DNA from 2 places in the Desertibacillus haloalkaliphilus genome. Region 2 is predicted to be linked to the other one. Evidence: predicted binding sites of a transcription regulator. Region 2 holds the regulator's gene; the other holds the start of a gene.

Region 1 (3,431 bases), on a different contig from region 2:
ACCATGTGACAGGTAAAACATCGGCAACATTTTGAAGCTGTAACCGATAATTAAAAAGAGGAACCAGCCAATAAAGCCAAACCAAATGTGCGATGCAAGAAGAGATGAATGGATATCACCAAACAGTGGATATTGAAAATTGATAACCATCAAAAATCCGAAAATAATCGTTAACAATAAATAAAAGAGTGCACTATACATTGCAAAAAGAATTGGATTCCATGCCCTCGTCTTAAAAATGGTCAGTAAAATATTACTAATAAATAAGAGTGTCCCAATAATCACTAGGGCTCCCGAGATGATTAGCGTTACCGTGTTAAATTCGAAAAATCCGATCAGTAACCCGATACTTCCAGCTGTATATAAAAAGTAATGAACCATCCCTAATCTCGTACTAAACAATTCATTTTGAGTCACCACAGGGACTAACTGATAGACAGCTCCCATGACAAACATCGTCGCCCAACCTAACACAAACAAGTGAACGGCTGCGATTGTCGACACCTGTCGCACTCCGCTCGTATGAAAAAGACCACCGGCAAACAAAAGCAGGATCGAAAAAATAAGTAATGATAGAAAACCCGTTATCATAAATGAAAATGGTAAATAAAAGTTTTGCCTGGAAGAGTCAGTCATCAATGTTGTGTTCTGTACACTTGCTGCAGTTCCCATGATCGTTATCCCTCTCTTTTGACAATCGTAATTTCGACAGACCCATCCTGACACTCAATGTGGGAGTGCTTATAGCCAAGTTGCTCCAATTCTTCAATTAAAAATACTGGTACACGATCATTTCTAATCTTTAATGTCTCATCGTCAGACATTTTTTCAAGCTTTGATAACGTGCGAATCATTGGTTGTGGTGGCTCTAGACCACGATTATCTATATAATAATGATCACCAAGGCTTATACTAGGATCATGGCTTGAATCTGATAATTGACCTTTCTGTGCGTCTTCTTCTTTTTTCTTAAAGAAAGAGAAACGCTTTTTCTTCTTTTTAAAGGTAGTTACATAATAATTGTTGTCTATTTTTTCTACTTCATTTGTAAATCCTTTAGTCTTAAGTAGTGAGAGCAATGGTTTTGGCTTGAATGTTGTGTGTAAGATAAAGGTATCATCTTTTTCCAATGATTTAACAGCTTTCATAATTTTTTGAAACGGCTCGATCTTATTTTTAAGATCTTCACGCACATCTAACTCCACCACTTTCCCTTTTGCCATTACTAGCACCTCCTCTGTGTTTTGTTACTGAAAGAATAGTACATAACCACAGTAGATGCAGTGACAGTTGTCACCACGCAAATCTCAAGCAACTTCCTTTGCTCAATTTGTGAAATCGTTTACAATAGAGGTATAAATAACCAATTTAAACGAGGGAGTGTATTACCATGGAATTTGAAAACCCAAGCCGAGAAGAGATTAAGGAAGTTCTAAAAAAAGCGAATCGAATTGCCGTTGTTGGCTTATCAAATAACCCAGAACGAACGTCTTATATGGTTACTGAAGCGATGCAGGCTGCAGGGTATGAAATTATTCCTGTTAATCCAATGGTTGATGAAGTATTAGGACAAAAGGCCGTTTCTTCTCTTAAAGAAATCGATGGTCATGTCGATATCGTTAATGTCTTTCGACGTAGTGAGCATTTACCCGCGGTAGCAAAAGAAGCTGCGGAAATAAAACCAGACGTATTTTGGGCACAATTAGGAGTAGAGCATGAAGAAGCCTATGAAATTTGTAAAGAAAACCAGATCACTTGTATCATGGATCGGTGTATAAAAGTAGAACACGCCCTGACAAAATAACTGTTTAACAAAGCTCTTAACATATATGCCAAATGTTAGGGGCTTTTGTCACTTTTGCGCGAAATGAAGGAAAAAGGTTGCGAAACAAAAAAATAAAGATACAATGAATTAAAGACAGCAACTGCAGATACTATAAAACTCAGCTACGAACAACAATAGAAACAAATGTTCCTTTATGGTAATATATTCATGAGAGTTAGTTCAAAAAGGTGCTATAGAAACCATGAATGAACAAAAATTCGATAAAGAAATTCATGATTTTTCTAAGATCTTTTTGAGCTACATCTACAAGTACGTTTGTTTGAAAGGGGTCTCTACTGTGGCTACAAAACAACAATTTGACTATAACGATGATGCCATTCAGGTGCTAGAAGGGCTTGAAGCGGTACGGAAACGCCCAGGAATGTATATCGGAAGCACCGATAGCAAAGGGTTGCACCACCTCGTTTACGAAATCGTAGACAATGCCGTAGACGAAGCATTAGGGGGATACGGTAATTTTATAAAAGTAACTATCCATAAAGATAACAGCATTAGTGTCAGTGATGAAGGACGTGGTATGCCTACTGGAATGCATAAAATGGGGAAGCCAACGCCAGAAGTCATCCTTACTGTATTGCATGCAGGTGGTAAATTTGGTCAAGGCGGCTATGCGACAAGCGGTGGTTTACATGGTGTTGGCGCATCAGTCGTTAATGCATTATCTGAATCACTTGAAGTCGAAATAAAACGAGATGGCAACGTTTATCGACAGCGATTCGAGAATGGTGGCCATCCTGTCACGACACTAGAAAAGGTTGGGAAGACGAAGAAGACAGGTACAACCATCCGTTTCAAACCTGACACGACCATTTTTAGTGTAACGGTTTATAATTTTGAAACCTTATCAGAGCGCTTACGTGAAGCTGCATTTTTATTAAAAGGTTTAAAAATTGAATTGCATGATGAGCGAAAAGGCAAAGAAAACAAAGAGCTTTTTCACTATGAAACAGGAATTGAAGCCTTTGTCGAATACTTAAATGAAGACAAAGAAACCCTTCATCCTGTCGTTTTTTTCAACGGGGAACAAAACGAAATAGATGTTGAATTTGCGTTCCAATTTAACGATGGTTACACCGATAACGTTCTATCCTTTGTTAATAATGTTCGTACAAAGGATGGCGGAACACACGAGTCTGGTGCGAAGTCTGCAATGACACGAGCAGTCAATGAGTACGCAAGAAAAGTGAATTTATTAAAAGATAAAGACAAAAATCTTGATGGGTCAGATATTCGTGAAGGGTTTACAGCGATTATTTCCATTCGAGTTCCCGAAGAGAAGCTCCAATTTGAAGGGCAAACAAAGGGGAAACTCGGAACGCCTGAGGCAAGATCTGCGGTTGATGGTGTCGTTTCAGAGAAGTTATCCTTTTTCTTTGAAGAAAATCCAGAGATCAGTACGATGCTTGTCAAAAAAGCAATAAAAGCAGCACAAGCCCGCGAAGCTGCGCGCAAGGCACGTGAAGATGCCCGTAGTGGGAAAAAGAACAAGCGGAAAGACGTGCTTTTAAGCGGAAAGCTAACACCTGCACAATCGAAAAATCCGCAACGCAACGAACTTTACCTTGTTGAGGGAGATTCAGCAGGA
Region 2 (3,431 bases):
CTTTATTCGTCTGCAATTTACTGATTTGTTAGGGACAATCAAAAACGTAGAAATCCCGGTTGATCAATTACAAAAAGCACTCGATAATCAAATGATGTTTGATGGTTCTTCAATTGAAGGTTTCGTTCGAATTGAAGAATCAGATATGTATTTATATCCTGATTTAAATACTTGGGTGATCTTCCCTTGGACGCCTGAAAAAGGGAAAGTAGCGCGACTCATTTGTGATATCTATCAGCCAGGTAGTCCAGGTGAGGAACCTACCCCATTTGAAGGTGATCCTCGTGGTATTTTAAAACGTGTTTTAAAAGAGGCAGAAGAATTAGGATTTACTGATTTTAATATTGGACCAGAGCCTGAGTTTTTCTTATTTAAAAATGATGAAAAAGGTGAGCCGACGCTTGAACTTAACGATAAAGGTGGCTACTTTGACTTAGCGCCAACTGATTTGGGTGAAAACTGCCGACGTGATATCGTTCTTGAGCTTGAAGATATGGGTTTTGAAATCGAAGCTTCTCACCATGAGGTTGCTCCGGGCCAACATGAAATTGATTTCAAATATGCGGATGCGATTTCAAGCTGTGATGATATCCAAACGTTTAAGCTGGTTGTAAAGACAATTGCACGTAAGCATGGTCTTCACGCAACATTCATGCCTAAGCCATTATTCGGTGTTAATGGTTCAGGGATGCACTGTAATATGTCATTATTTAAAGGTAAAGAAAATGTTTTCTATGATGAGTCAACAGAAACGCAATTAAGTGAAACTGCGATGCAGTTTTTATCAGGTATTCTAGAGCATGCCCAAGCGTTTACGGCGATCACAAATCCAATTGTTAACTCTTATAAGCGCCTTGTTCCTGGATATGAGGCACCAGTATATGTAGCGTGGTCATTACGTAACCGTAGTCCACTTGTACGTATCCCGAACTCTCGTGGTTTAAGTACACGTGTTGAGGTGCGAAGCCCGGATCCAGCGGCTAACCCTTACTTAGCGATGGCAGCAATGCTAGCAGCTGGTCTTGATGGGATTAAGAAAAAAGCAACACCTCCAAGTGCGACTGATCGCAATATTTATGTGATGAGTAGAGAAGAGCGTGAGGAAGAAGGAATTAAAGACCTTCCAGCAACATTGAAAGAAGCTCTAGATACTCTTTTAAAAGACGAGGTTCTTATTAAGGCTCTTGGCGAACATGCAATCGAGCACTTTGCAGAGGCGAAAGAAATTGAATGGGATATGTTCCGTACGCAAGTTCACCCTTGGGAGCGCGAACAGTATATGCAAACGTATTAATATGGATATTAAGCCCTCGGCACAATGTGTTGAGGGTTTTTTCTACTCTTCATTGTAGTAGAGCTCTTGTATTGATTAGAAGAAAAAGGGTGCTCTAAAACAATTCATAACATTTTCTTATTAATGTTCGGATTCATCGTGATCTTCTTGCTGGTCGACGGGCTTCTCTTTTAAATTTTTGTCCTCTTTAGGTGGTCGGTATTCCCCTAACGGTTGTCGAAAACGAGATGAAATATAGGCGAGTAGGGCTACTCCAAAATAAGCAATTAATCCTTTTAACAATATCATCACCCCCATTAGCACAGTATTCATTTGTAGAGTTGTTTTGTGCTTAAACAGGAATGGATTAGGCACTTGGTGTTACTGTCGTTCAAAGAATAAGCGGGTGAGTATTGATAGGTTTAGTTGAGGAAGGACAAAAAGATACTAGAGTTCCTGAATCTAGTATCTTTTCTATAATGTTAGTGGATGGTACGAAATACCCCGATGACTTTTCCTAATACTTTACAGTCTTTCAAAATAATCGGTTCCATTGTAGTGTTTTCAGGTTGTAGGCGGATGTAATCTTTTTCTTTAAAAAAACGTTTTACAGTTGCTTCATCCTCTTCAGTCATTGCGACAATGATGTCGCCATTTGAAGCTGTTTGTTGTTGGCGGACGATAACCATGTCACCATCATAGATGCCTGCCTCTATCATACTATCTCCTTGAATGATTAGGATAAATACGTTGTCATCAGAGACGAGTCGTTCAGGTAGAGGTAAATATTCTTCTACGTTTTCAATTGCAGTGATGGGTTGTCCAGCGGTTACCTTACCGACAACAGGGACATATGCGGTGTTCGCTTCTGAGATTTCTGTTGCTTCATTCATGGAATCTGGATCGAGTACTTCGATTGCTCGAGGTTTAGTTGGATCGCGACGAATAAGACCTTTCTTTTCTAGACGTGATAAATGCCCATGTACGGTTGAACTTGAAGCTAAACCAACGGCTTCACCAATTTCGCGTACAGATGGTGGGTATCCTTTTGATCGGACTTCATGTTTGATATAATCTAAGATTTCCTGTTGACGCTTTGAGAGTTTTGTCATCTACGACACCTCACTTTACCGAATTTTGTTATAAAAATTATACCATGCGTTAATTACTAATGCAAACATAAGTTCTAAATCTCCTATTGACGAGAACGTATGATCCTCATATACTGAGTATAAGAACAAGTATTCTGGTTTTGAGGTGAGGATAATATGAAAACAAAGAGAAGATGGAGTGGGCAAGAGGTATTTATCATCATTTTATTTGTATTAACGGTTTTATTAATGATTTCTTCTGTAGTTGTATCTGCAAGTGAGCCTGAGATTATTGGTACATTAGATTATGTTGTCCAAGAAGGTGATACGCTTTGGACGATTGCGGACCAGTACAAAAGCAAACATAACTTATCTCGTGAACAATTTATTCATGTAACTGAAAGAGTGAATAACATAGGGAAGGAAGGAACCTACCTGATTCCGGGACAAATCATTGAAATACCAATCCGTGTAAAGAATTGATCAAACGAAAAAGGACTGAGCGTATGAATGCGATCATTTATTGCCGTGTTAGTACCGATAAGGAGGTTCAACAAACTTCCTTGGAAAGACAAAAACAAGAGTTGCAGGAGCTAGCTAAACAGTATAACTTTCATGTTGTTAACGTGATTGAAGAAAAACAGAGTGGATATGATATTGAGCGTGAGGGTATACTCGAAGTTCTTGCTGATTGTCATGAACGTAGAGCAGATGTGTTATTAATTCAAGATGATACAAGGTTAGGCAGAGGGAATACAAAAATTGCCCTACTCCATCAATTGCAAAAATTAGGGATAAAAGTGTATACGATCAATGATCATGGCCAATTACAATTATCTGAAACTGATTCGATGGTGTTAGATATTCTAGCAGTTGTTGAGGACTATCAACGTAAGTTGCATAATTTAAAGATTAGACGAGGAATGAGAAAGGCAGTAGAAAAAGGGTATAAGCCTGAGAAAAATTTAAAAAATATCAATCTTGGTGGGAGGGAACGTAAACAAGTTCCGATTGAAGAGATCGTTCGTCTTCGTGAACGTCAGCTAACATTTCATGACATTGCGGCA

Evidence for each region. The regulator LexA, encoded in region 2, represses DNA repair genes until DNA is damaged. The targets are predictions, from matches to a motif close to CGAACATATGTTCG.
Region 1: a site for LexA is predicted at 2,033-2,046, ahead of parE (DNA topoisomerase IV subunit B). Genes of this name have one in related genera too.

What each region holds. Positions count from the first base shown of each region.
Region 1 covers NZ_JAHPIV010000004.1:109,327-112,757, forward strand. Annotated here, with positions in the region: gene KH400_RS05825 (heme-copper oxidase family protein) at 1-672, opposite strand, end outside; gene KH400_RS05830 (DUF2249 domain-containing protein) at 678-1,223, opposite strand; gene KH400_RS05835 (CoA-binding protein) at 1,391-1,804, shown strand; gene parE (DNA topoisomerase IV subunit B) at 2,124-3,431, shown strand, end outside.
Region 2 covers NZ_JAHPIV010000010.1:40,518-43,948, forward strand. Annotated here, with positions in the region: gene glnA (type I glutamate--ammonia ligase) at 1-1,294, shown strand, start outside; gene KH400_RS12265 (hypothetical protein) at 1,415-1,576, opposite strand; gene lexA (transcriptional repressor LexA) at 1,756-2,385, opposite strand; gene yneA (cell division suppressor protein YneA) at 2,542-2,847, shown strand; gene KH400_RS12280 (YneB family resolvase-like protein) at 2,871-3,431, shown strand, end outside.